Regions from separate parts of the Undibacterium sp. YM2 genome, predicted to be linked through region 4. Evidence: predicted binding sites of a transcription regulator. Region 4 holds the regulator's gene; each other region holds the start of a gene.
The links. Region 4 encodes LexA, which represses DNA repair genes until DNA is damaged. Its sites were predicted from a motif close to ACTGTATNNNNATACAGT; they were not measured.
Positions count from the first base shown of each region.

Region 1: a site for LexA is predicted at 2,116-2,133, ahead of imuA (translesion DNA synthesis-associated protein ImuA). Genes of this name have one in related genera too.
Region 2: a site for LexA is predicted at 2,169-2,186, ahead of ruvA (Holliday junction branch migration protein RuvA). Genes of this name have one in related genera too.
Region 3: a site for LexA is predicted at 4,183-4,200, ahead of UNDYM_RS06925 (VRR-NUC domain-containing protein). Genes of this name have one in related genera too.

Region 1 covers NZ_AP018441.1:2,543,105-2,550,481, reverse strand. Annotated here, with positions in the region: gene UNDYM_RS11595 (hypothetical protein) at 1-781, shown strand, start outside; gene UNDYM_RS11590 (hypothetical protein) at 940-1,539, opposite strand; gene UNDYM_RS11585 (hypothetical protein) at 1,548-1,832, opposite strand; gene imuA (translesion DNA synthesis-associated protein ImuA) at 2,175-2,921, shown strand; gene UNDYM_RS11575 (DNA polymerase Y family protein) at 2,854-4,323, shown strand; partial or broken gene UNDYM_RS11570 (error-prone DNA polymerase) at 4,330-7,377, shown strand, end outside.
Region 2 covers NZ_AP018441.1:5,194,105-5,201,481, reverse strand. Annotated here, with positions in the region: gene UNDYM_RS23850 (2-keto-4-pentenoate hydratase) at 1-450, opposite strand, end outside; gene ruvB (Holliday junction branch migration DNA helicase RuvB) at 499-1,569, opposite strand; gene ruvA (Holliday junction branch migration protein RuvA) at 1,573-2,154, opposite strand; gene ruvC (crossover junction endodeoxyribonuclease RuvC) at 2,279-2,821, opposite strand; gene UNDYM_RS23830 (GIY-YIG nuclease family protein) at 3,396-3,695, opposite strand; gene purH (bifunctional phosphoribosylaminoimidazolecarboxamide formyltransferase/IMP cyclohydrolase) at 3,725-5,290, opposite strand; gene UNDYM_RS23820 (helix-turn-helix domain-containing protein) at 5,338-5,571, opposite strand; gene dusB (tRNA dihydrouridine synthase DusB) at 5,665-6,675, opposite strand; gene UNDYM_RS23810 (NAD(P)/FAD-dependent oxidoreductase) at 7,002-7,377, shown strand, end outside.
Region 3 covers NZ_AP018441.1:1,558,120-1,565,496, forward strand. Annotated here, with positions in the region: gene UNDYM_RS06920 (ATP-dependent DNA helicase) at 232-2,490, opposite strand; gene UNDYM_RS06925 (VRR-NUC domain-containing protein) at 2,487-4,157, opposite strand; gene UNDYM_RS31065 (hypothetical protein) at 4,394-4,525, shown strand; gene UNDYM_RS06930 (hypothetical protein) at 4,507-4,758, shown strand; gene UNDYM_RS06935 (GIY-YIG nuclease family protein) at 4,789-5,679, opposite strand; gene UNDYM_RS06940 (type I restriction endonuclease subunit R) at 5,748-7,377, opposite strand, start outside.
Region 4 covers NZ_AP018441.1:2,171,300-2,178,676, forward strand. Annotated here, with positions in the region: gene clpP (ATP-dependent Clp endopeptidase proteolytic subunit ClpP) at 1-609, shown strand, start outside; gene clpX (ATP-dependent Clp protease ATP-binding subunit ClpX) at 878-2,143, shown strand; gene lon (endopeptidase La) at 2,381-4,801, shown strand; gene lexA (transcriptional repressor LexA) at 5,021-5,677, opposite strand; gene rpsF (30S ribosomal protein S6) at 5,943-6,311, shown strand; gene priB (primosomal replication protein N) at 6,339-6,638, shown strand; gene rpsR (30S ribosomal protein S18) at 6,648-6,932, shown strand; gene rplI (50S ribosomal protein L9) at 6,959-7,377, shown strand, end outside.

The DNA.
Region 1 (7,377 bases), 370 kb from region 4:
GACAGCATGGCGAGTAGGCAGTGATCTTTCAATCAGTCTCACTATGCCAAGAAGCAGAGCAGCTTTAATACTTCATCAAATGCGTAGTTTGACCGGGATTCCAGTGACATTGAGGATCAAAAGAAGTGCACAGCAGCGTGACTCCTTTACTGAAATTCAGGTGATCGTTCGTCTACAGTCTCATGTTGGCGTTCTCCCGATGCGTTTGGTGAATGATCAAATACTAAATACGAGCGACGAGACTGTTTCCATCTCATTTGCAGTTACTCAAAATAACTCAGGCAAGCAACTCTTGAATAAGGCAATATCGACGTGCAAAATCGCCGCAAAGGCATCGATTTCACTCACGGAGTGTTTTGGTCAAGCAGTAACCGTTGCAGACGTGGTTCAGTTTGTATTCGATACTTCCGCCGCAAACGATTCGATTGAAGCTGCCTATTTTGACTTTATTCAAAATGATTTAACACTTGGGGTGAGTGTCCAATGCGAATTACCGTCGGTCTATACGAGTAGCAACCAGCCTTTTACGAAGGCGTTACTTACCATTACCCCAATCAATATCTCGAATCAGTCGAAACTACCATCCAAGGTTGTTGACTTGCGAAGCTGTGGTCCAAATGGAAAACGAGATCTTCAATGGATTAAGCCCAATGATGCAAACGCGTGGTCATTTAGAGTACAGGGATTGGTATCGTATGATACGGCCGATTTTACGATAGATCAAAACTACGTCGGGGCAGTTTTCTCAGTCACATCAGACATGCTGCCTGGATTCAATTAGAAATAAGCCAGAATTCCAATTAATACAAACTTGATTTTTTGGAATATGAGCGTCCCTCGGAGGGTGTAAATAATTTTGTGTCCATAAAGTAAAGCTACTCTCATCTATCGAATTTAATTCAATGCGCTTACTTATCAGCGACACATGTCGCTGCTTAACTAGTTGGCGTCAATGAGCTTTCGAACGTAGGCCTCTGGTAGGTCGAGGATTTTCCTTTGAGGCACTACAAGGCTATTAAAGGTTCGAGCAACCTGAGTTGCGAATGTTTCGCAGTCATTATTCGTTAATGAATAGATTCCAGCGTATTGCACCGAACTTAGTGCTGGTAAATTATAGAACGGCTGAGCAATTGACCATGCATGATCAAAGTCATTTTTGTTTACGAGGAGCTCAAGACACTGCTCCTCCATGTGCGTGAAATTCTCTTCTCCGAGATATCCGCTAGGCATAGTGAGCAGCGCGCTGAACGACAAAACCCCTTGGATGAGTCCTGCTCTAGTCGTGTAGCCTAATGCAATCACTTTTCGATCTTGATCAGTGGGCTTGAAGCTGTATGCGACAAACATGTGCCCAGGCAAGCCTTCGGGGCCTGGTGAGGGGCGCGAACAAATTGAGACTGTGTATTCTCCATCCGCATCGGTTTGATTGCGAAGATCAATCTGCTTGTGAGGACTCGCTATACATATTTGCGTTCCAAAGAGAATAGTTGTTACTAATACAACCATAATGTAAGCTCGCGCCATAGGTTTGTCTTTCATCAAAAGAGCTACACACTCACCTTTTTCATGTTTTTCACATAGCCCGTCGCAAACACGTTATCGATAGCAACGTCATAGATATCGCCAGTGCCGTCTACTTTCACGTTGAGATGGGTGTGCGAAAGTTCGACACCCTTGAGAAATTTTCCACTCTTAAACTTTGGCGCAGATGTCACTTTTCCTGTGACATAGCTGCCTTTGCCAGCATCGCAGGTTGCTTTGTTGTCTGCCCATGCGATCGAACTTGTCATGATCAGCCCCAACAACATTACATTCAGAATCGAAGTTTTCATTATTTTCCTATCTGTGAAGGACAAGCAAAGTCAACCAGAGATGCCGTCATAAACAATTTCCAGCATATGTTGGTGACGGATGAATTGGGTTGTAACTAATTGAATAATATCTTCTTATTTTTTTACAAAAATTATAAATAAAGCTAGATATTTAAATAATTGTTAAATCGTTGCAAAAATGATCCGTTAACTTGGCATAGCGGAAAATCTCTCCCCAACCACCTTCATTTTCAAGAAATCAACAAACGGAAATGAAGATGACATTTAATTTTTTTGTGCATATACTGTACATTAATTCAGTATTTTTCCAATCCAAAAAATTATTTCGTCAGCAACAAAATCATGATTGCCCAGTCACCAATCCCGCCAAATCTATCCAGTGTGCTAGGCAAAATGCCGCACGCCATCTGGCGGGCCAGCGAGATGGCTGTCTATAAAGCGTCGACGCTTTCATCTGGTTTCAAAGAACTGGATGCAGAGTTACCCAATGAAGGCTGGCCACGCTCATCTTTGATCGAGCTGTTGGTCCAGCAGGCAGGCATCGGCGAAATGCAGCTCTTGAAGCCAGCTCTGGCAGCGATAGCCAGATCACAGCGCATCGCCTTGATCCAGCCACCCCATGCCCCCAATGGCCTGACATGCCAAAGCTGGAACCTGCCCGCAGAACGGCTCATGTGGCTCAAAGCCAAAACCACCGCCGATGCCCTGTGGACCACCGAGCAAATTTTGAAGAACGGCAGTTGCGGTGCAGTACTGCTCTGGCAAGCAAATATCCGTGCTGAAGCCTTGCGACGATTGAACCTGGCAGCACAGACAACCGACACATATTTCTTTCTCATGCGTCCAGTGTCAGCGCAAAGAGATACTTCTCCGGCACCTTTGCGTTTAGCTCTTCGACCGGCGCGATCGGGTATCAATGTGGAAATCGTCAAACGGCAAGGACCACATTCAGACCTTATCCATTTCATTAACCTGCCTGACATGCCTGTCAGTCGCCACAACAACTCAACGGAACACGATCATGCGCATGTGGATTTGCCTGCACCTGCGATTCTTGCCACTGGAAGCAATCAGACCATCCTGGTCTGAGCCTGGTCCCTATGTATTAATGGAACAAGACCGTGTCCTGACTGCAAGCCGGGAGGCGGCAGTTGCCGGCGTGCGTCCTGCAATGCGGCGCAGCGGCGTTGCTGCAGTCGTACCCGACGCGATTATGATAGATCGTGATCTGCACAAGGAAGACATAGCCTTCAACGCCATCGCGATGGCGCTATTGCGGTTCACCCCTGAAGTCACCTACGCTGATGACTTCTGTGTCCTGATGGACGTTACTGCCAGTCTGAGTCTGTTCCGTGGCCCACGGGCTATTTGCAGGCAGATCAAGAAGTGTGTGCGCATGCTGGGATTTACCGCGACCATGGCCACTGCCCCCACAGCCATGGGTGCATGGCTGCTCTCCAGAGTACCGTTCAGTAAGAAATATGGGCAGGTCAGGCGTGTCGTTCAGACTGGCACCATGGAGAGATTGCTGGACCGTCTGCCTGTATTGCTTCTGCCATCTGCCCACGAGCACTTTGAATGGCTGCAAGGCATAGGCTGTGACACCATTGGTCAGCTACGCAAGCTGCCAAGGGCAGGATTGCAGAGGCGTACCAACAAGCTCTTGTTGGAAGCCATGGATAAAGCCTTTGGCATGGCACCGGAACTGTTTGAATGGATCAAGACGCCCTTGACCTTCTCTGCCCGGATGGAGACACATGACCGTATTGAGCATGCGGAGGCACTGCTGTTTGGCTCCGAGCGCCTGTTATTGCAACTGGTCGGCTGGCTGGTGTCACTGCAAAAGGCTGTTTCCTGTTTTGTGTTCTTCCTGGAACATGAGCGTGGTCGTGCGGCCATAGCGCCTTCCGTTCTCGAAATCAGTCTGGCCGAACCGGCATGGCACGAAGATCACCTGATCCGCCTGTTAAAAGAGAGACTGGGAAGACTTGAGCTGGTGGCTCCCGTCATTGCCCTCAGATTGGAAGTCCTGCAACTGGTCGATATGTTGCCGCCAACCGATTCCTTATTCCCTGAGCCTGGTGGTTCGCAGGAGGATCACAACCGCCTGTTGGAGTTACTGGTCGCTCGCCTGGGTAAAGAGAATGTGCTGAAGCTAACGCCATTAGCTGACCATCGCCCTGAGCGTGCCAATTGCTGGGTGCCGGTCTCTACTAAATGTGCCAAGCAAGAATCGGATTCTATCGACCTGGAGCGGCCATTCTGGGTATTAGAAAATCCCATTCAGCTCTTGATGCGTGATGACCGTCCATTCTACAACTCGCCCCTCAAGCTGATTAAAGGGCCCGAACGGATAGAAAGCGGCTGGTTCGACAATGCCATGGCAGCACGTGACTACTACGTTGCCCAGGGCAGTGATGCAACATGTTACTGGGTCTACCTTGAGCGGACCTCGGACCCGCGCTGGTTTTTGCACGGCTTATTTGCGTGAGTTGCCATGCTGACCTCATCTTTACTACCGGCTTATGCCGAGCTCCAGACCTTTACACACTACAGTTTCCTGCGCGGAGCCTCATCGCCGGAAGACATGATCCAGCGTGCAGCGAAACTGGACTACCAGGCCATTGCCATCACGGATGAATGCAGTGTCTCCGGTGTCGTCAAAGCACACGTGGAAGCCAAAAAGCTAGGCTTGCACCTGATCATCGGTAGCCAGATGCTGGTGACGCCAGAGAACCATACCCCAGCCTTCAATCTCATTATCCTGGCGATGAACAAGAATGGCTACGGGAACCTGTGCGAATTGATCACGGTCGGTCGTACCCGTGCAGAAAAAGGTACTTACCTGATCAGGCCAGAGGACATCGCCCATCCCAAAGGCGACCTGGTACATTTAAAGGGCATGCCAGACTGCCAATTGATCCTGGCCCCTACCTATGGGGTAGATGCCAGCACACTGGCATTGCAGGCAGCCTGGCTGGTACATACCTGCCCAGGCCGTGCCCGCATCGCGTTGAGCCTGCACAACCGGTCCAAGGACGACAGGCACAAGGATGTGGTCTATGCTGTTTCTGAACAATACGGCTTACCCGTAGTGGCGACAGGTGACGTGTGCATGCATGTACGCTCTTATAAACCTGTGCAAGACACCATGACCGCGATCCGCCATGGACTGCCAATCTCTCAATGCGGATACCGACTGGCATCCAATGCTGAACAACACCTGCGCTCGCGGCTGCGCATCGGCAACCTGTATAACCGGGAGGCACTGGATGAAACCTTGCGGGTTGCCAGACTGTGTACCTTCTCCCTGGATGAACTGAAGTATGAGTATCCCGAGGAATTTGTTCCGGCAGGCGAAACCGTCACAAGCTATTTGCGCCGCGAAAGCTATATAGGTGCCAACTGGCGTTTCCCGGCTGGCATTCCCGAAACTGTGCAATTCCAGCTCGAATATGAACTGAAGCTGATTGAGGACCTCAAGTACGAACCTTATTTCTTGACGGTGTATGACATCGTGCGCTTCGCCCGCAGTCAGAACATTCTCTGCCAGGGGCGTGGCAGCGCCGCCAATTCGACTGTCTGCTATTGCCTAGGCATCACCGAGGTGGACCCGGCACGTGGAACCATGCTGTTTGAGCGCTTCATCTCAAAAGAGCGCAACGAACCGCCGGACATAGACGTGGACTTCGAACATCAGCGGCGTGAAGAAGTGATTCAGTACATCTACAACAAGTATGGACGGCTGAGAGCGGCACTGACTGCCGTGATCATCTCTTACCGCCCAAAGAGTGTACTGCGTGATGTTGGCAAAGCTTTGGGCATCGATCTGTCTGTTGTAGAAAAAGTCACCAAAGCGCGCCATGGCTGGAGCAGCGCTAACCTGGCACAACGCATGACAGACTGTGGCTTCGATCCTGAGTCAGACATAGCCCAGAAGTGGTCCGATATCGCTGACAAGATGATGAAGTTCCCGCGCCACATGTCCCAGCATCCGGGAGGTTTTGTCATCTCCCATGAAAAACTCTCCCGTCTGGTTCCCATAGAAAACGCTGCCATGGAAAACCGTAGCGTCGTTCAGTGGGACAAAGACGACCTGGACGCTATTGGTCTCCTTAAGATTGATATCCTCGCCCTGGGCATGCTGAGTTGCATCCGGCGGGCACTTGACCTGGTGTCAGAACAGCGCGGTGAACGGTTTGAGTTATCGGACATCCCGGCTGAAGACCCAGCCACATACGACATGATCTGTGCAGCGGATACGGTAGGTGTGTTCCAGATAGAGAGCCGGGCCCAGATGTCCATGCTACCAAGACTACTGCCACGGACTTACTATGATCTGGTCATCGAAGTTGCCATCATCCGGCCAGGCCCGATCCAGGGCGGCATGATCCAACCTTATCTGCGCCGCAGACAAGGCATGGAAGAAGTGACTTATCCTAGCAAGGATATGGAAAAAGTCCTGTCCCGGACATTAGGTGTGCCCATCTTCCAGGAACAAGTCATGCAAATTGCCATGGTTGCGGCTGGCTTTAGTGCCGGTGAAGCCGATGCGTTGCGAAGGGCCATGGCAGCCTGGAAGAAAAAAGGCAATCTGGAGCAGTTTGAACAAAAGCTCACTGAAGGTATGGAAGAGCGCGGATATGCGCCTGAATTTGCAGTAGGCATCATAGGACAGATACGCGGCTTCGCTGAATATGGATTCCCAGAGAGTCATGCGGCCAGTTTTGCTTTACTGGCCTACGCAAGCAGTTGGCTGAAATGCCATGAGCCTGCTGCATTCCTTTGCGCTCTGTTAAACAGCTTACCAATGGGATTCTACTCAGCGTCAGCTTTGGTTCAAGATGGCAAGCGTCATGGTCTCATCGTCAGGCCGGTAGATGTACGCATAAGTAATTGGGATGCCAGTCTGGAGCCTATACCGAATAAGCAGCCAGCGGTCAGGCTCGGCCTTAACAATGTCAGTGGTCTCAAACAGGATGCTGCCTGGCGCATAGAAGAAGCCAGGGCAATTCAGCAATTCTCTAGTGTCAGTGACCTGTCCAGCAGAGCCAGACTGAACAGAAATGACATCCAGGCATTGGCCAAGGCCAACGCTCTTGAATCTCTGGCAGGCAATAGACGCCAAGCCATGTGGCAATCGGCGGTCAGCATCCCGGATAAGGGGCTGCTGCGAGATGCCAGTGTTCATGAAGACCACATCGAACTGGTTGCCCCAAGCGAAGGAGAAACAATCGTTGCGGATTACCGCAGTCTTGGCTTGACGCTGGGAAGACATCCCTTGGCTTTGCTGCGGGAGAAGCTAAAAAAAATGCGTTTCCTGAGTTCCAATGTCCTGCATGTCAGTGCCGATGGCATGCTGGCACGCGGATGCGGGATTGTGATTGTGCGACAACGGCCTCAGACAGCGAACGGCGTGGTGTTTTTGACGATTGAGGATGAGACTGGGAATGTCAACGTGATCTGCTGGCAGAGTGTCGTTGAGCAGTTTCGCAGGGAGATTTATGGTGCTTCACTCATTGGGGTGTATGGGCGTTGGCAGAGT
Region 2 (7,377 bases), 3.0 Mb from region 4:
GTCGGGGTAGGGGCTGACGACGATCTCTATGCCATGTGCCATCCATTCCAGGCAATCTGCCAGTTCTTCTATGCAGGCATCGGCAGCAGGTGTCCTGCCGAGCTTGAATACCACTTCTGGCTCTATACGTGGCTGCAAGGCACCAGTCAGGCTTTGATAAGCATGGTTGTCTTCTACATAGCGCACTGTGCTGTCAAACAGGCTGCTCCAGATAGGTTCGCGTATGGCGGCTTTTTCGCCGTACTTGGTCCACAGCTTGCGGTTGGTAAAACCTAGTTTACGGCCTATGCGCACCTCGCCTTCGGCGGCGCGTATGGTGTCAGATGCCCTTGCGATGTCATAGGCATCATCTATGCTGAGTTCAAATTGCCAGCTCAGGGGGCTGACATGCTGGGTGCGTGCCCGCGCTTCCAGGAAGGTGTAGGCATGTTGTTCGGCTAGTAAGGACATGGCATCAAATTTGGTAAGATTGAGCACAAACCATGGAGGGCTGGAGTATCAGGTGCCGCCCCACAAGTCTCCGTTATTGCCCGATCTGGGCATGGTCACGCCAAAATGCTCATACGCGGACGGCGTTGCTATCCTGCCTCTGGGCGTGCGTTGCAAAAAACCCTGCTGTATCAGATAGGGTTCCAGTACATCTTCTATGGTGTCGCGTTCTTCGCCTATGGCGGCGGCAACATTGTCCAGTCCTACCGGGCCACCGCCAAATTTGAAGAGTATGGCTTCCAGCAGTTTTCTGTCCATGAGGTCAAAGCCAACTGCATCAACATCCAGCATTTTCAATGCCGCGTCGGCCATGCCTTTGGTAATTTCACCATTGCCCTTGACCTCGGCATAGTCACGCACACGCCGCAACAGGCGGTTGGCAATACGCGGTGTGCCACGTGCCCGCTTGGCGATTTCTCGTGCACCGTCGGCCTGTATCGGTGCGCCCAGCAGTGATGCGGAGCGGGTGACGATCTTGGTCAATTCTTCAGGCGTATAAAATTCCAGTCTGGCAACGATGCCGAAGCGATCGCGCAGCGGGTTGGTCAGCATACCGGCGCGGGTAGTAGCGCCGACCAGGGTGAAAGGCTGCAAATCCAGCTTGACCGAGCGGGCTGCCGGGCCTTCGCCTATCATGATGTCAATCTGGTAGTCTTCCAGCGCCGGGTACAAAATCTCTTCAACGACCGGTGACAAGCGATGTATCTCGTCAATGAAGAGTACGTCATTGGCTTCCAGGTTAGTCAGCAGGGCAGCCAGGTCACCAGCGCGTTCCAGCACCGGGCCAGAAGTCTGGCGCAGATTAACACCCATCTCACGCGCAATGATGTGTGCCAGCGTTGTTTTCCCCAGGCCTGGCGGGCCAAACAGCAAGGTGTGATCCAGTGCTTCGCTGCGCTGTCTTGCCGCCGTGATAAAAATTTCCAGCTGGCCGCGTATCTTTTCCTGTCCCACATATTCATCAAGCTGCTTGGGACGCAGGGCGCGCTCTATCGCCTCCTCATTGGGAGAACTGGGCGTGGCCGAGATAATGCGTGGCTCGCTGAAGTTGGATGAAAGATTGTCGGTCTGTATTGTCATCGCTTAGCCTTTGGACAATGCTTTCAATGCCAGCTTGATGCCATCTGACACGCCACTGCCAGCAGGCACGGATTTCATCGCCAGCAAGGCTTCCTTGTCAGAATAACCAAGGGCCTGCAAGGCATTCAGGATGTCGGCGCTATGATCACCCGCAGCCAGTGCCGCAGTGGCATTGCCCAGGTCTGCACCGAGTTTGCCCTTTAGTTCGAGCAATAATCTTTCAGCAGTTTTCTTGCCTATGCCGGGCACGCGGGTCAGACGTCCGGCTTCCTGCAGCGTAATCGCCTGCGCCAGATCGGCTACTGACATGCCGGACAAAATAGAGAGCGCAGTGCGGGCACCGACGCCGCTGATCTTGATCAATTGCTTGAACGTCGTGCGCTCTTCAGCCGTGCCAAAACCAAACAGCACATGGGCATCTTCGCGTATTGCCAGATGCGTCAGCAAGACCACTTTTTCACCCAGATGCGGCAGGTTATAGAAAGTGCTCATGGGCACATCGACTTCATAGCCTACGCCCTGGCAATCGACCAGCAATTGCGGAGGATTCTTTTCTATCAGAGTGCCTGCAATGCGACCTATCATGAGACTGCTTTCATACTGTATGAATAAACAGTGATAGTAAACGATTCTTGGGCGTTTGACGAGGTAAATGCGGGGAAATTATATGGATATTGCGATACTGCAATGTAGCGGGTTCCGCCAGAAGCTAGCCGACCAGACGCCCGCCCTTGACACGTAAGCCCTTCTTGGCCAATCCCGGTGCAATCGCGCCCAGGGTCGCCAGCGTATCGCCACTATGTGCGTGGCAGATAGCGACGCCCAGCGCATCTGCCGCATCACTGCCGGGCAGGCCCGACAAGGCCAGCAGACGTTGCACCATGTCCTGTACCTGTTCCTTCTTGGCGCGGCCATGGCCAACTACGCCTTGCTTGACCTGTAGCGCTGTGTATTCTGACACCGCCAGGTCGGCAGCTACCAGCGCGCAGATTGCCGCACCCCTCGCTTGCCCCAGCAACAGGGTGGATTGCGGATTGACGTTCACAAACACTTTTTCTATCGCTGCACAATCTGGCTGGTAAGTGCGTACTATTTCTGATACGCCTGACAAGATTGTCTTCAAGCGTTCTGGCAAAGTTCCATCGACGGTTTTGATGGTGCCTGAGGCAATATATGTCAGCTTGCTACCTTGTTTATAGATCACGCCAAAACCGGTGGTGCGCAAGCCGGGGTCTATGCCTAGGATTTTCATGGATTCTTTGTGGATATCGGTGAGCTGGTGTTGCTGAGCGGGTCTTGCTGGAGAGTATAGCGTATCAGTGTGGATTTTTATTTGTGCTTATGTGAGTGGGTGATTACTTTTGCTTATTGTTTGTTGTGATTGATATGTGTCATATGCCGATTTGTTGTTACTTGCGAATGGTATTCGTGAGCAACGAACGTCACCAGGCTCCAACCTGCGCTGGAGCGACGTTAATTTTTTTTGTATTATGTGGGCGATACCTAGCCCGGTTTGTATCGTCGTAATGCGGTACTGTCGAATAAGCCCGTATTCTCAAATTCGTCATTCCTGCGTAGGCAGGAATCTACCTGGCTGGCGCACCAGTGGCGTTCGTAGTACGCCGAGGTGCTAATTGCTCACGAAGATATTTCTTGCATGTTGGCGTTGAAAGTATTGGCGAATGGTATTCGTGAACAACCAACGCCACTAGGCTCCTGCCTGCGCAGGAGCGACGTCAATTAAGTGCGGGGGATTTAACGAATCACGTTTCTGTCAGAGTCAAACAATATCCAAATACAAATCCCGCCAATAAGGATTGCTCTCTTCAATCAACCTGATCTTCCATTCCCGCTTCCATGCCTTGATCTGCTTTTTCGCGCTGAATGGCAGAAAGAATCGAATCGACCTGTTCAAACCAGACCAGTTGATTAACCTTATGTCGGGAGGTAAAGCTGTCAACGAAATCGTTCTTATGCTGATAAACACGAGCTATCAAATCGTTGGCAACACCGACATATAAAGTGCCATTTCGAGCACTGGCCAGGATATAGACGTAAGCCATAAAGGTGAGAATGCAGAATAAAAAACGGCTCTGGGTGAACAGAGCCGTTTTAAACAGAATCACTAATTGATCAATACTTTATCAATATCATATCAATGACGGAAATGACGCGTACCGGTATAAACCATGACCACACCACGTTCATCCGCAGCATCAATCACTTCCTGGTCACGCATGGAACCACCCGGGTGGATCACGCAAGTTGCACCAGCATCTACTACCACATCCAGACCATCACGGAAGGGGAAGAAGGCGTCAGACGCGACGGCAGAACCAGTCAAAGTCAAACCAGCATTCTGTGCCTTGATGGAAGCGATGCGGGCCGAGTCTATGCGGCTCATCTGACCAGCGCCTACACCCAGTGTCATGCCATTGCCGCAGAAAACAATTGCATTTGATTTGACATACTTGGCCACGCGCCAGGCGAACATCATGTCAGCCATTTGCTGTGGTGTAGGCTGCAATTTCGAGACGACGCGCAGTTCTTCCTGCAAGACGTTTTTGGCATCCGGTGCCTGTACCAGCAAGCCTCCGCCAACACGTTTCATATCATATTGATTGAAGCCATCACCCAGAGAAATTTCCAGCAGACGTACGTTTTGTTTTGCTGCAAAAATCTGTTTCGCTTCGGCAGTGAACGATGGTGCGATCAGCACTTCAACGAATTGCTTGGCGACGATTTCAGCAGCCTTGCCATCAAGTTCGCGGTTGAAGGCGATGATGCCGCCAAATGCAGAAGTCGGGTCAGTCTGCAAAGCCTTGCTATAGGCTTCAAATGGTGTCGCGCCCAAAGCCACACCGCAAGGATTGGCATGCTTGACGATGACGCAGGCAGATTCAGCGAAAGACTTTACGCATTCCCATGCGGCATCGGCATCGGCGATATTGTTGTAAGACAGTTCCTTGCCTTGCAATTGCTTGTAGTTGGCCAGCGAGCCTTCGAGAGACTTCAGGTCGCGATAGAAAGCGGCAGACTGATGCGGGTTTTCACCGTAACGCATTTCCTGTACTTTTTCAAAATGCAGGTTCAGGGTTTGCGGATAAGCGCTGCGTGTGGTGTGCGCCTTGTCTTCACCCAGGCTGGTCAGGTAATTGGTGATGGCACCATCGTATTGTGCCGTATGGGCAAATACTTTTTTCGCCAGCGTGAACTTGGTGTCATAGCTGACGACGTTTTGATTTGCCTTCATCTCTGCCAGTACAACGGCATAATCAGACGGATCGACAATGACAGTCACGTCCTTGTGGTTCTTGGCAGAAGAGCGCAACATGGTCGGGCCACCGATGTCGATATTTTCTATCGCATCTTCGAGTGAGCATTCACCCTTGGCGACAGTTTGCTGGAACGGGTACAGGTTGACCACCACCATATCGATGGTAGGAATGCCATGCTGCTCCAGTGCTGCCACGTGTTCAGGGAAATCACGGCGTGCCAAAATACCGCCATGCACTTTAGGGTGCAAGGTCTTGACACGGCCATCGAGCATCTCAGGGAAGCCAGTGTAGTCAGCCACTTCGGTAACAGGCAGGCCATTGTCAGCCAGCAGTTTGGCCGTGCCACCCGTGGACAAGAGCTTGACACCGAGCGCAGACAATTCACGTGCAAATTCGAGCACACCGGTCTTGTCGGAGACGGAAATGAGGGCTTGTTTGATCATGATTTTTGATGTGAGTAAGGAAATCGGTGTCAAGCCTCGAGTATGGATTAAAGCAAACCGTGCTGCTGCAATTTCTTGCGCAAAGTATTCCGGTTAATGCCTAACATATCGGCGGCTTGTGACTGGTTGCTCGATGCGCGCGTCATGACCATTTCTAACATCGGTTTTTCAACGGCTAACACGACCATGTCGTAAATATTGGAGGCAGGTTGCTCGCCCAGGTCACGGAAATATTTTTCCAGGTTTTTGTGGACGGCGTCTTGAATGCTATCTTTGCTCATGCTGTTTTTATCACTGTTCGGTTAAGCCAGGCGGCGGGTAGTCCATGCTTCATGGACGGCAAGACAATTTATTTTTTGTAAAAGTGCTTCGTCTTATGCTGCCAGTTTTTCTTCAAAGGGGCGGTATTGTAACCGCTCCCCAGCCATGTGATCAAAAAAACTGCTGACGGCGGCAAGTTGTTCATCACAATCCGTCAGTAAGTTCATTTGTTGCCGGAAATCTTCACCACCTACCAGGTCTTGCACATACCAGCCTATATGTTTGCGTGCCGTTCGTACGCCAAGGTAGTCACCATAAAACGCATAATGCGCTTTCAAATGGTTATCCATGAGTTCACGAACTTCAGAAATCAGTGGAGCAGGTAAATGCTCGCCGGTATTGAGGAAATGGGCGATCTCGCGAAAGATCCACGGTCGGCCTTGCGCCGCCCGGCCTATCATGATGGCGTCAGCACCGGTGGCCTCTAAGACATATTTGGCTTTTTCCGGTGTTGTGATGTCGCCATTGGCAACTACGGGGATATTGACTGCGGCCTTGACGGCGGCAATGGTGTCATATTCGGCATCACCCTTATAGCCATCGGCACGGGTGCGCCCATGCAGGGTCAGCATCTGTATGCCAGCCGCCTCTGCCATGCGGGCAATGCTCAGGGCATTTTTATTGGCCCTGTCCCAGCCGGTACGGAACTTCAGTGTCACCGGCACATCGACTGCACCAACCACGGCATCCAGTATCTGACCAACCAGGCTTTCATGCTGCAACAAGGCAGAGCCGCACCAGGCATTACAGACCTTTTTAACCGGGCAGCCCATGTTGATATCGATGATTTGCGCACCTTTATCAACATTATGTTTGGCACATTCGGCCAGCATCTGTGGGTCTGCACCGGCAATCTGCACGGCCTTGGGCTCCATTTCACCTTCATGGTTGGTACGGCGCGTGGATTTTTCTGTTTCCCAGAGTTTGGGATTGGAGGCCGCCATTTCAGACACGGCATAACCCGCACCCAGTTCCTTGCACAACTGACGGAAAGGTCTGTCAGTCACGCCAGCCATGGGAGCAACAAAAATATTATTACGCAGCACGTAAGAGCCGATTTGCACGATCAGGGAAGGGGGAAATTCGAAGAAGCGCTATTCTACCTGAATCCTGCCTAAATATTCGGCAAATTCGTTACTACTCGTAAGGAATATTTTTATCTATATGACATGCGCTGGCGATAGTATAAATCTGGATAAATTGTCAGTCTTTTAGACTTGCATTTCTAAATTACTGTAGTAGGCGGGATATCGACCACGAGCTGACGGCATGTGTGTATACTCTATCTGCCATTTGTCATACTGACTCCTGACAAAAGTGCATTCCCGTGGCCCCGGCATTTGCTTGACCGGCACCAAGGGAATACATTTTTAATATACAGGGAGTCGTCGTGAACACGCAAAACAAGGAGGCAGTACATAGAATTACCATCGTTGGCGGTGGTGCAGGCGGGCTGGAACTGGCGGTTCGCTTGGGTAAGAAATTAGGTAAACGCGGCAAAGCCGTCATTACGCTGGTCGATGCCAGCCGCACCCATTTGTGGAAACCTTTATTGCATCAGGTGGCTGCAGGCACCCTCGACAGCCATGCTGACGAGCGCGAATATTTTGCCCTGGCCAGATCAAATCATTTTGATTTCCGTTTGGGGCGTATGGATGGTCTCTCACGTGACAAAAAAGAAATCTATCTCGCCCCTACGCTGGATGAGAATGGCATAGAGTTGTTGCCACGCCAGGCCATACCCTATGACAGTCTGGTCATCGCCC
Region 3 (7,377 bases), 610 kb from region 4:
TTGCGAGGGCGGAAGGTGAGCGTGGTGTAGGTTGGGCTACGATTTATCAGCCCAACACTGGGCGCATAAGTGACGTATACGTTTGCTGAGGTTCTGTGTTGGGCTGATGAAGCGAAGCCCAACCTACGAAGCTGAGCGTTTAAATAACATAAACGTTTGCAGAGGCCGAGTGTTGGGCCGGGCCTCGCTAGACTGGTGAACCGTAGCCCAACCTACAAGGGCACGATACAGTTACCTCACCTCCCACCACCCCGGCAACAAAGCCCGCACATCGCCCCGCCCAAACCTGTCATCAATCAAATACACCACCCCCCGATCATCTGTCTGCCGTATGACCCGCCCCGCAGCCTGCACCACCTTTTGCAAACCAGGGTAAAGATAAGCATAGTCATACCCCGACCCAAATATCTTATCCATGCGCAGCCTGATTTGCTCATTGATGGGGTTTAGTTGTGGCAGACCCAACGTCGCGATAAACGCACCTATCAGTCGTGTACCAGGCAAATCTATGCCTTCACCAAATGAGCCGCCCAGTACAGCAAAAGCAATACCCTGACTATCTTCGGTAAACTGCGCCAGGAACCCTTCACGATCTGCCTCATTCATACGCCGGGTTTGCAAACGCACAGGGATATCAGGATGCGCATTGATGAAGCTGCCGCTGACCTGCTCAAGATAGTCAAAGCTGCTAAAGAAGGCCAGATAATTGCCTGGCTGCGTATGATACTGTCGTGCCATCAAGGCAACGATAGGCGCAACAGAACGCATGCGGTCGGCATAGCGGGTAGAGACGCTATCCACCACATGTACCTGCAATTGATCAGCAGAGAAGGGCGACTCTACATCCACCCATGCTGTGCCCTCGGGCAAGCCTAGCGTGTCACAATAATAGTTCCAGGGACTCAGAGTAGCCGAGAACAGCGCTGTCGTATGACTGGCCGCAAAGCGCGGTGTCAAAAAAGCCGCTGGCACGATATTGCGTATGCAGAGCGTCGATGTGCCATGTGCTTTGCTGGCATCGAATATCGAATGATCAGCAAAGCTTTCTGCCAGGCGGTTGAACAGCAAGGCATCCAGATAAAACTGCTGCAAGTCCGGCGCTAACTGGCTGGGATTGTCAGCAAAGTAAAGACCAATTTCTGTGCACAGACGCGTCAGAGCGGCCAACAGTTTCTCTGGTATCTCGGCATGCGGCTGGTAATCAGCCTCCTGCTCTTTTTCCAGTTGAAGCCAGGCGCGATACAAACTGTTCAAAGTTTTTTTGAGCGCTGGCGGTGGCGACTTGCGCAAGCGCTTCAGGCTATCGCGTTGCAGCTCTACACTATACATCTGGCGCGCCCGAGTCACCATATTGTGTGCCTCATCCACCAGTACGGCGACACGCCAGTTGTTCACTATCGTTAAACCATGCAGCAAAGCATACAGATCAAAATAATAGTTGTAGTCGCCAATGATGACATCGGCCCAGCGCGCCATTTCTATGCCCAGATAATAAGGGCAAACCTGATGTTCAAGAGCGATGCTGCGCAAGCCTTCTTTATCAAGCAATTGCTGTTCAACAGCGGCCGCACGTGCGGCAGGCAGGCGATCATAGAAACCTTTGGCGAGCGGACAGGCATCACCATGACAAGCGGCTTCAGGGTATTCACAAGCCTTGGTCTTGGCGACCAGTTCCAGCGTGCGCAAGCCTAGCTTTGGCGTGCTGTTCTGGATATTGCCCAGCGCATGCAAAGCCAGTTGCCGTCCTGATGTTTTTGCTGCCAGATAAAAAATCTTGTCCAGCTTGTGCTCTGCTGTCGCCTTCAACAGAGGGAACAAACTGCCTATGGTCTTGCCTATACCCGTCGGCGCTTGCGCCAGCAGGCAACAGCCGCGCTTGCTGGCCTTATACATCGCTTCAGCCAGTTGCCTTTGCCCTGGTCTGAATGTCACGTGTGGAAAAACCATATCCGCCAAAGCCAGATCACGTGCAGCACGGTGAGCTGCTTCCTGCTTTGCCCAGGCAATAAAGCGCCCGCCCAACAAAGCAAAAAAATCTGCCAATTCACCAGCAGCTAAGTCTTGCTGCAGCACAGTCTCTTTCTGGCTTTGTATATTGAAATACACCAACGCCACACTGATCTTTTGCAAGCCCAGCTTCTGGCATAACAAATGTCCATACACCTTTGCTTGCGCCCAGTGCAGGTTACGGTGGTTATCAGGCATGGCATGCAAGTCACCCAGGTAGGTCTTGATTTCTTCAACCTGGTGCAAGTCGGGGTCATAACCATCAGCTCGGCCACGCACATGCAAGCTGCCATGCTGGCCTTCCAGTTTTACTTCACGCTGGTAACTGCTGCCTCTGCGCAGGGCCACTGTTGCATGCCCGGCCATACCTTGCTCGGCAGTGGGTGAGGGGGTAAAGCGCAAATCCAGGTCACCTTGCTTGGCCGTGAACTCGCACAGGGCACGCACGGCCACCGTATAACTGGCGGTGCTCTCACTGCTCACTGTTCAGCCTCTTGCCATTCCAGGTAGCACACTGTCACCGGCATATCATGTGTCGCGCAAAAGTCCAGCCAGCGCTTCTGGTTATCCTGCAATTTATCGCCAGGCCCCTTGACCTCTATCATCTGGTAACGCCGTTCTTGCGGCCAGAACTGTATCAGGTCAGGGAAGCCATTGCGGTTGGCGCGGATGTCCAGCAAGATGCGCTCAAAACTATGTTTCAGATGTTGTGCAGGTATGCACTCCAGCGCCATCTCCAGCAAGTCTTCAGACAGCGTACTCCAAAACACAAAAGGTGACTGCAAGCCAGACTTGGCCGCATAAGTTTGCCGTATGGTCTGGCGATAAGCATCTGTATCGAGCTGCGCAAAACAGGTCGCAAAATCATCCGTCCGCCGCGCCTGAAAATCAACACTCAATAAATCCGCAGGCCCGCGCTGGAAAGGGTGAAAAAACGCCCCCGGTATTGCCTTGAAAATCACAGACCAGCACAACAAACCAAACAGAGAATTGATAAGCGCATTCTCCACATAAAACACCGGCGCATCATCTGTACGCAAATGATCACGTACCACATACTCAACCACATAATCTTCTTGTGGATAAGGCAGGCGCAAGGCCAGTTCTGTCGGTGGCTTGCTGGCTGCTTTGGCGGCTTTAGCCAGCCCCAGCTTGCGGGCAAGGCGCGGTGCAATGCGCAACATCTGCTGATGCTCTGCCTCACTCTCAGGCGCTTGCTGTGCCAGCATCAGCAAATCATAGGCGGCCTGCGTCTGTTCACTTTTCTCCAGCACACGTATGGCACGCAAGCGCGCGCCTGGGTAAGTGCAGCCCGCATACACCTGCTGCGCCAGCGCCCAGTCCTTTTGCTTTTCCAGGTACTCACCAATCTGGTACAACAAGCGGTTACGGCGGCTGGCAATCCATGCATTGTCCAATGCATGCAAATCAGTCGCAGCCAGTTGCGCCAGCACTTTAGGCACAGGCTGCTCCGCATGAAAAGCCTCACGACAGGCATGCAAGGCCAGATAAGCATCAATATCTGCCCGACAGCCAAAGCCGCGCGAAGCCGCAGAAAACTCCACCTTCTCATACTGGAAAATACCCAGGTCAGACAATACAAACTCAGACCAGTCCTGATACAGATTACCAAAAAACAGCAGCCGCAAACGATCACACAAATCCTTGTTCAGCACCTGGTAAGCCACATCATCCACAGCACTGACAGCGCCTGAGCACCAGGCAGAAAAAGCCTGGCTAGCCGTATGCCGTAGGCTAAACAAACCCAGTTGCTCAGCCTTGGGCAATTTCTTTTCAGCAGGTGTCATCGCCAGCACCAGCGCCAGCTCAGGCTTTTGCAGCAAATCAAACAGGCCCGCAATATCGAGCTCAGGATCAGCCTGCACCCAGCCCACATCCACTAGTGCCTGCATTGCAGCACAAGTCTCACCAATCTCGCCATACACCAGCTTGCTGGCCCTGAACACGCAACCCTTGCGCATCACCATACGCACAAACAAAGCCCGCGACGCCTGCGGCAGCTTGCCGAACTGCTCTATAAACGCTTGCTCATCATCAGCCAACAAATCCGCGTAGCGCCCACCCACCCAGTCCAGCACGGCCTGGAAGTTTTCAAGGTAGTAAAAAGGATTATCCAGATTGGCAAGCATGGGGGAGGGGAGTAGCGTTTAAATAACTGTATATGCATACAGTTTAACGCAATGTAGCGTGAAGGGTAAACGAGAACTGCGTCCAATTCCGTCTGTATTGAAGCTGCAACGGTTAAAATACCGCCACATACTCCTTCCCCTTCAAGGGAAAGGCAGGGATAGGGATGGGTTTCCGTCGAATACCCAGGCAGCAATCCTGCTCATGAATCCCGCCCAAGACCCCAAAGAAAACAAAAATGAACAAAGCCGAAGCCATCCAAATCGCCAACGATTCCCTGCAAGCCAACGTCCTCAACGAAGGCAACACCCAATTCTCCCAAGTCGTCCGCTACGGCAACGACGAAGGCTGGTGGCTCAATATCCCCTGACCAACTTCAGAAAAGAAAACCACTTCCTCATCTGCAGCGAAAAAGCCAAAATCATCCGCCACCTGATGATCAAAGCCAACAACATCTTAAGCCCCGCCACCAAGTTCCGCGTCAAGGACGGCATCGCCGACATCTTCATCTCATCCGCCAACCCCAAACGCCTGACCGATGTGCTGCAAGGCGGCAGCAAATACAGTTTTAATAAGCATTTGGTGGATGAGCATAGGTATTAACAATTTGCATGCAGATAAATGCGAGCAGGTTTATGCCCAAACCTCATCCAGATACGTTGCCGCTAACAGCTTGTCACGTAAGGCGTAGCGTGCTGACTGCATATTGATTTCACTAGTATCTGTACGAGGAACAGGCGTGAGCACTGTCGCCGCCTGCTTGAAATTGATCATGTACTTACCAGTATCGTTGTAAGGGACGATAGACTCAATTTCAGCAATATGCGTAATCGCTGCGACTGGAGCAACTTGGTAGGCGGCGATGTATTTTAGTTTTGGTATTTGTTTGGCGTTGATCCTCACAGCAAACCAGCGGTTTTTATTTAAGAATTGCTCTTTAAATCCATCTTCACGGGCTGGGATGACTATAGTGTCGAACGTGCCGCTTTCTGAGCCCACAGGCTGCACTTGTTCCGTCACATCTGTGATCTTAGGTGGAGTAAATGCGTTGATGCCCAGCATGGGCAAGATCAGCAGCATGTCCGCCAGAAAAGCTTGTGCAGTGGCTTTTGCGGCTGGCGACATGGTTGGTTCTGTGGGCGTATTTTTGTTAAGCAAAATGGCACTGTCATACCTTTTGGCCAGTGCAATGAGCGTAGACTCAAGGTATTGCACTTCAGTCTTGCCGATTTTATGATTTTGATCAAAAAAGTATACGCCCCAGACCCAGCCTTCTTTGTTAACGACGTGATTCTTAAGCCTGTCACCAACTGGATCTGCTTCGCCAATATAAATTGTTTCTTCGGCGGCGTTGCCTACCAAGATATAAATACCTGCCTGCGAAATACCAGGTTCTTGTTTCAAACTACCTACTAGCTCTTTGGTAAACACCACTCCATGGCCCGACCAATTGGACTTGTCCACGTGGCGAATCGCTTCCGGGTCACCAGTGGTGGCAAACAGGGTTATTGAGAACGGTTGCATCACATCTATCCTTATCTTAAATCTTGGTTGTCATAGCGACCTAGTCATTCGCTACTGCTTGCAAAATGTCACGGCGCTGGTCGCGTCAATAAATCAAAAATCACCTTCGCAAAACCGGCATTGCGTTTAGGGTCAGACAGTAACTGCATCATTTGAATTTGATGCACTTCGCTGCTGTCCAAAATTGCATCATCGACAGCCTTGGAAAAATCACCCAGCATGGCTTGTTCTGCGCTGTTGTTGGCGATTTGTTGCATGACGATGGAGTTTTCCCTGACCTTGTCGCTGATGGTATAGGCGTAATTCACCATGTCCTGGTCAGTCAAGTGGTCGGTGATGAACAACTCGTTAAGCCTGTGAATGATCTGTGACAAGAATTCAGTTTTCTTGTCTTTGGCCTTGGCTGTGCCTGCGCCTTCACCTGGCACCAGCTGGTATTCTTCCTGATCTTCTTTCAGCATCAAATGCTGTTGGCGGATTTTGGATACGCGATAGTGGCTCAGAGAGATGGTCGATAAATCGATATCGTCTTCGTCAATGATGGTTTCTCGCAGCATGGGGCGCAGGTTGCGGGCGTACAGACTGAGTTTTTCCAAATCCTTGTCATCGTAATCAACAATTTGCGACATGAACTCATAAAAGCGCACGAAAGTGCCCAGGTCTTTTTTGAAAATCTCCAGCGCATCCCTGGCTTTCTTGCAATCTTTAAGGCTGTTCTCCGCATTGGCAATTAGTACCGCATCATTAAACTTCTTTGTGCGTTCAAACATTTCCTTGGCTTGCTTGTAAGCCTCTACCGCATGTTTATAGCGTTTTTGCCAGCGCTCTACCGCTGGTTTGCAAATATTGGCAATGGCGGCGTTGCTCTTGCTTTGCACAAAGAAGGCTTTGCAGAACTGCTCAACTTCTGTCCAGGTAAAAATATCCGCAGTGCGCAATTTATCAAACAGATCAAAAATCAGGTTAGGGTTGGATACATCTGCCAGTTCGGCAGTCTGAAAGTAAGGCTGAAAGGAGGAAAGAATATCTTCCGGGGCATTAAAAAAATCCAGCACAAAAGTGCCCGTTTCTTTTTTGCCTGGGTAAGTACGGTTCAGGCGCGACAGAGTTTGCACACATTCCACACCACCCAGTTTTTTATCCACATACATGGCGCACAGCTTGGGCTGGTCAAAACCTGTTTGAAACTTGTTGGCGACGATCATGAGTTGATAATCATCCGTGTCGAAAGCCTTGCGCATGTCGCGGCCTTTTAAAGCCGGGTTCATATTCGATTCTGTAAATTTTTGATCTAGCAAGGCTTCGACATTTGGGTCTTTGTCGTTAAATTCTACCTCGCCAGAAAATGCCACCATGGCCCGTATCTGTTGATAGTCAGGCTCACTTTCACTTTTCTTGGCAATATAAGCGTCAAAAGACTTTTTATAGCGCACTGCTTCTTTGCGTGAGCTCGTCACCACCATGGCCTTGGCCTGTCCACCCAATAAGCCCATCACATGCGTTTTAAAATGCTCGACAATGATCATGACCTTTTGGCTGATATTGTGGTCATGCAGGCGCACCCACTGGTTGAGCCTGACCGTGGCTTTCTTGCTTTCCACCTGTTGATCAGCATCGTTGATACGCATGGCCAGGTTATAAGCCACCTTGTAATTGGTATAGTTCTGCAATACATCCAGAATGAAGCCTTCTTCTATC
Region 4 (7,377 bases):
AATTCGGCACTGGACACAAACATGCTGGGCATGGTGCCTATGGTGATTGAGCAAAGCGGCAGGGGTGAGCGTTCATACGACATCTACTCACGCTTGCTCAAGGAGCGTGTGATTTTCCTGGTAGGTCCGGTCAATGATCAGACTGCCAATCTTGTTGTTGCGCAGTTGCTGTTTTTGGAAAGTGAAAATCCTGATAAGGATATTTCACTTTACATCAACTCTCCTGGTGGTTCGGTATCTGCTGGTATGGCGATTTTCGATACCATGGAGTTCATCAAGCCTGACGTATCTACCCTGTGTACCGGTATGGCGGCATCCATGGGTGCCTTTTTGCTGGCAGCAGGTGCCAAGGGCAAGCGCTTCTCTTTGCCAAATTCCCGTATCATGATTCATCAACCTCTGGGCGGCGCTCAAGGTCAGGCATCTGATATTGAAATTCAGGCACGTGAAATCCTGTATCTGCGTGAGCGCCTGAATGGCATACTGGCTGAAAAAACTGGCCGCAGCCTGGAGCAAATTGCCAAAGATACAGATCGTGATAATTTCATGTCAGCAGATGCTGCTGCGGAATATGGTCTGATCGATAAGGTGCTGGCGCATCGCGCTTAAATCCCCCAAGCACATTGCTTATCAAAAGAAAAACGCCTGTTCCATGATGGTCCGGGCGTTTTTTTATTCTGTTCTATAATGTCTCTTTGCTCCCCATTGTTGCATATTGATGTCATGACGAAAGACGTTTTTGCAGGTAATATGCAAGACCAAGAAGCTGAGATTATTAATGTTTAATGTGCGTGGCTGAGGCCTGAGTCCAGGCTCTGTCCAGCCAGCGTTTAATCATCAGTTTATAGATTAATTTTGTTTATTTCATATACGTATCATGCCCGATAAAAAATCCTCCAGCGGAGAAAAGTTGCTCTATTGCTCGTTTTGCGGCAAGAGTCAGCATGAGGTTAAAAAATTAATAGCTGGGCCATCCGTATTCATCTGCGACGAGTGTATCGATCTGTGCAATGACATCATTCGTGACGAAGTGTCAGAGATTGATAATATTGCCAGTGCTAAAACTGAGTTGCCTACACCACAGGAAATCACGGATTTGCTGGATCAGTACGTCATTGGCCAGTTGAATGCCAAGCGCATCCTGGCAGTGGCTGTATACAACCATTACAAGCGCCTCAAACATCTCGGTAAAAAAGATGACGTTGAACTGGCAAAGAGCAATATTCTGCTGGTAGGTCCTACCGGCTCTGGTAAAACCTTGCTGGCGCAAACACTGGCACGCATGCTGAATGTGCCTTTCGTCATCGCCGATGCGACTACCCTGACTGAAGCTGGCTATGTTGGTGAGGACGTAGAAAACATCATCCAGAAATTGCTGCAAAATTGCAATTATGAGGTCGAGCGCGCACAAAAAGGTATCGTCTATATCGATGAAATCGACAAGATTTCCCGTAAATCTGATAATCCTTCGATCACCCGTGACGTATCCGGTGAGGGCGTGCAACAGGCCTTGCTGAAGTTGGTTGAAGGTACCATGGCGTCAGTGCCACCTCAAGGTGGTCGCAAGCATCCGAATCAGGATTTCATCCAGATCGACACCACCAACATCATGTTCATCTGCGGTGGTGCATTTGATGGCCTGGCCAAGATCATTTCTGACCGTTCAGAGCGCAGCAGCATAGGTTTCTCTGCCAGCGTCAAGAGCCAGACTGAAAAGAGCGCCAGCGAAGTCATGCAAGACGCAGAGCCGCAGGATTTGATCAAGTTTGGTCTCATTCCTGAACTGGTTGGTCGTTTGCCTGTGATTGCTACGCTTAATGAACTGGATGAAGCAGCGCTGATACAAATCCTGGTTGAGCCCAAAAATGCGCTGATCAAGCAATATGCAAAATTGCTGGAGATGGAAGGTACTGAACTGGATATTCGCCCCGCGGCCTTGCAAGCGATTGCCAAGAAGGCCATTGCGCGGAAAACTGGTGCTCGTGGCCTGCGTTCCATCCTTGAGCATGCTCTGCTGGATGTCATGTATGACTTGCCTAGCCATCAGAATGTGGAAAAAGTTGTCATTGATGAAAATACCATTACGAATGGCGCCAAACCCTTGCTGATTTACCATGAGCAGCCAAAAGTATCTGGTGCCTGATGGCATTGTTTGCTGCGAAGTAACAAAAATGGGGACTTAGCTCCCCATTTTTATTTATTTTGCCTTTTTTTAATTTGATTCGAAGTACAATGGTTTAACCAAACGATTCTGGCTTCAATCGTAAAGCTACCCGGAGAAGCTCTCTGAGTGGCTTTTTTTATTGTTTTTTTCCAGAATGGGCTTGTGTTTCCGCCCAGTGCGCCAACATTGTTAACCAGTATTTATGAAAGGTGCGCCATGACGACTACTCTGATTACCGAACAAACCCAATTGCCGTTGTTGCCACTGCGTGATGTCGTTGTATTCCCGCACATGGTAATCCCCCTGTTTGTGGGCCGCCCCAAATCCATTAAAGCCCTCGAAGCCGCTATGGACCAGGGCAAGAGCATCATGCTTGCTGCCCAGAAAGCTGCTGCCAAGGATGAACCTTCGGCAGATGATATCTATGAAATTGGCTGTATTGCCAATATTCTGCAAATGCTGAAATTGCCCGACGGCACTGTCAAGGTGCTGGTCGAAGGTGCGCAACGTGCGCGCATCAGCAAGATCCATGATTCTGAGTCGCATTTCTTTGCTGACCTGACACCGATCGCCGTCGATGAAGGTGATGAGTCAGAAGTCGAGGCTATGCGCCGTACTATCGTTCAGCAATTTGACCAATACGTCAAACTGAACAAAAAGATTCCACCAGAAATTCTGGCATCCCTGTCCGGCATTGATGACGCTGGTCGCCTGGCTGATACCATCGCCGCGCACCTGCCTTTGAAGCTGGAACAAAAACAGGTCATCCTGGAAATTTTCAGTGTGGCAAAACGTCTTGAACATTTGCTGGGTCAGCTCGAAGGCGAGCTCGATATCTTGCAAGTTGAAAAGCGCATCCGTGGTCGCGTCAAGCGCCAGATGGAAAAATCCCAGCGCGAGTATTACCTGAACGAGCAAGTCAAGGCTATACAGAAAGAGCTGGGCGAGGGTGAAGAGGGCGCTGATATTGACGAGCTGGAGAAAAAAATCCTGGCCGCCAAAATGCCTAAAGAAGCCCGCGACAAAGCACAGAATGAGTTGAAAAAACTCAAGATGATGTCGCCTATGTCGGCAGAAGCTACTGTCGTCCGTAATTACATCGACACTATCGTCAATTTGCCATGGAAGAAAAAATCCAAGGTCAATAATGATTTGACGAATGCTGAAAAAGTATTGGAAGACGAACACTTTGGCCTCGATAAGGTCAAAGAACGCATCCTGGAATATCTTGCAGTACAACAGCGCGTCGACAAGTTGAAAGCGCCTATCCTGTGTCTGGTAGGTCCTCCAGGTGTGGGTAAAACCTCGCTGGGGCAATCCATCGCCCGTGCCACGAACCGCAAGTTCGTGCGTATGGCCCTCGGTGGCGTGCGTGATGAGGCAGAAATTCGCGGTCATCGCCGTACTTACATAGGCTCCATGCCAGGCAAAATCTTGCAAAGCCTGTCCAAGGTCGGTGTACGTAATCCATTATTCCTGCTGGATGAAGTCGATAAGATGGGTGCTGACTTCCGTGGCGACCCTTCGTCTGCCTTGCTGGAGGTATTGGACCCTGAGCAAAATCACACTTTCTCGGACCACTATATCGAAGTCGATTTCGATTTGTCCGATGTGATGTTTGTAGCGACGTCCAACTCTTACAATATCCCGCCAGCATTGCTGGACAGGATGGAAGTGATACGTCTGTCGGGTTATACCGAAGATGAAAAGACCAGCATTGCCCAGCGTTATCTGTTGCCTAAACAAATCAAGAACAATGGTTTGAAAGAAGGCGAAATCACCGTGGCTGAAAGTGCAATACGCGACATCATTCGTTATTACACCCGTGAAGCCGGTGTGCGTTCGCTGGAAAGGGAAATCTCCAAGATTTGCCGCAAGGTCGTGAAAATGCTCTTGCTCAAAAAGACCGAGAAAAAAGCTACGGTCAATTCTAAAAATCTGGATAAATACCTGGGTGTACGTCGCTATGACTTTGGTGTTGCCGTCAAGGATAATCAGATTGGTCAGGTAGTCGGTTTGGCCTGGACGGAAGTGGGTGGCGATTTGCTGACCATAGAAGCTGTCAATATGCCAGGTAAAGGCGGTGTGATACGCACAGGTACACTGGGCGATGTCATGAAAGAATCGATAGAAGCAGCCCGCACTGTGGTACGCAGCCGCGCCAAACGTCTGGGTATCAAGGCAGATGTATTCGAGAAGAGCGACATCCATATCCATGTACCAGAAGGCGCAACACCAAAAGATGGTCCATCTGCCGGTATAGCCATGACCACGGCTCTGGTGTCAGTGTTTACAGGCATCCCGGTTCGTGCTGATGTTGCCATGACAGGTGAAATCACCTTGCGTGGTGAAGTATTGCCTATCGGTGGCTTGAAAGAGAAATTGCTGGCTGCTCACCGTGGTGGCATCAAGACAGTCTTGATACCTGAGGAAAATGCCAAGGATCTGGCAGAGATCCCGGACAATGTAAAAAACAAACTGGAAATCATCCCGGTCAGGTGGATAGACAAGGTCCTGGAAATTGCACTGGAAACCCAGCCTGTTCCTTTGGTGGATGAGCCTGTTTCTGTGGCGGCTGCAACGCCCGCCACTGCGCCAGCTGAAGCACCTGCAGATACAACGGTTGTTAAGCACTAAGCTTCTGAAGCAACAGCTTGTTGCTCTGAAATGAAAAACGTCCGGAAAGTCCGGACGTTTTTTTATATCTGTCGCTTATCTCAGCTGAGAGTGAGTCACTTAATGAGAGGAAGCAAGGCGGGCTTGCCAGTAGACAGAAACAAATAGCTTGAAATATAAGCTTGAGATTCTGCCCGGGCGTGAAGCAAACGAGAGGGTAAAATCACGCCCGGGCTGACCTCAAACCCAGTTGCGCATGAGGCCGACAGCCAGACCTTCCAGCGCGAAATCTTCTTCCGAGTCGCCAATCTTGATCACGGGATAATCCGGGTTCTCTGGCATCAGCTCTATCAGGCTGCCAGTTTTTTTGTAGCGCTTGACGGTCACATCATCACCCAGGCGCGCAACCACGATCTGGCCATTGCGGGCACTGTCAGCCTTTTTGACGGCCAGCAAGTCACCGTCAAGTATGCCAGCATCGCGCATGGACATGCCGCGTACCTTTAGTAAAAAATCCGGCTTGGCAGAAAACAGGGCAGGATCTACGTGGTAAGTGGATTCTATGTGTTCACTCGCCAGTATCGGGGAGCCAGCGGCAACGCGGCCAACCAGTGGCAGGGCAAGTTGCAATAGAGCGGGGTGAGGCAAGGCCAGTTGCTTGCCTGTGATATGGCTGGACAACTCTGACTCCAGCAGGCGTATACCGCGTGAAGTACCTGCCGCAATTTCTATGACGCCTTTGCGTGCCAGGGCTTGCAGATGTTCTTCAGCAGCATTGGTAGAGCGGAACCCCAGCTCTGTCGCAATCTCGGCACGAGTAGGAGGAAACCCCGTGTTTTGAATGGCGTCTTTGATCAGGTTCAGGATTTGTTCCTGTCGGGAAGTGAGTTTGAGCATGGCGTTTTCTAGTGTTAAGGTGCTGTATATACAAGCAGTCTGTATTTTTATACAGTAAAGCTGAATATGCAAGTCAAAATGACCGTAATTAATGAGAAATGTGAAAAAAATACCTCACTTACGATGAGGAATTGGCAGATAAATTGCCTAAGTCACTGATCTAATTGATCAATATGAAAAACTGGGTTATTATTGTCGGCTTTCCTCTTCCCGCACTCGTCTTGACGCCGAGGCGGGCTATTTTTATTGTCCACAAGGAGAATATATGCGTCATTATGAAATCGTATTTATCGTACATCCAGATCAGAGCGAGCAAGTTCCTGCAATGATCGAGCGCTACAAGGCAAGTGTTGTAGCCCGTGGTGGTCAAATCCACCGCGTTGAAGACTGGGGCCGTCGTCAACTGGCTTACATGATTCAAAAACTGGCGAAAGCGCACTACGTTTGCATGAACATCGAATGCGATGCTGAAACTCTGCTCGAGTTGGAAACAGCATTCAAATTCAATGATGCTGTCTTGCGTCACCTGACAGTCAAATTGAAAAAAGCAGAAACAACACCTTCTCCTATGATGAAAGCTGTTCAGAAAGAAGATGCTGCAAAAGCGCAACGTGTTGAAGCGCCTGCTGCTTAATAATTGACAAAGGTCGCGTAAAAAATAGTGAATCAGCTGAAGCTCGTAGCCCGGATTGTGGGAAAAAGCGCATTGCGCTACACCCCGGCCGGTATCCCGATAGCTTCTGCTACCTTGATGCATAGTTCAGAAACTCGTGAGGCGAACACTGTCCGCCAGGTCGAGTTTGAGATTTCTGCGATGGCTGCTGGTGAAATATCCCAGCGTTTTACAGAAATTGCCCTGGAACAGCCCATGGAATTCACCGGTTTTTTAGCGCGCAAAAATCGCAATAGCAAAAGTCTCGTTTTTCATATCACTGAATTCGGGACACATTTACTAGATTAGGAGCCAAAAATGGCATTCGGTAAAAAATTCGACAAAAGCAAATTGAAGCAAAAGCGTCAACAACAAAACCCTTTGTTCAAACGCAAAAAATTCTGCCGCTTCACAGCAGCACATGTAGAAAAAGTTGACTACAAAGACATCGACACACTGAAAGATTTCGTGCAAGAAAACGGCAAAATCATGCCAGCACGTTTGACCGGTACAAAAGCGCTGTATCAACGTCAAGTTGACACTGCAATCAAACGTGCACGTTACCTCGCGTTGCTGCCATACACTGATTTGCACACAGCGTAATTGACGACAAGGTAAAGGAGAAAAATATGCAAGTTATTCTGTTGGATAAAGTCGTTAATCTCGGCAATCTGGGTGATGTAGTTCGCGTAAAAGACGGCTATGCACGTAACTTTTTGATTCCACAACGTATGGCTCGTCGTGCTACGACAGCTGCAGTTGCTGAATTCGAAGCTAAACGCGCTGAACTGGAAAAAGCAGCAGCAGCCAAATTGGCAGCAGCTCAAGCTCAAGGCGAAAAACTGTCCGGTCTGACCGTACAAATCACACAAAAAGCGGGTGTAGATGGCCGTTTGTTTGGTTCTGTTACTAATGCTGATATCGCTGAAGCCCTGACTAAACAAGGTTTTGCGGTAGAAAAAGCACAAGTGCGTTTGCCACAAGGTCCGTTGAAGATCGCTGGCGATCACAGTGTTTCCGTTGCTCTGCACACTGATGTGGTAGTTGA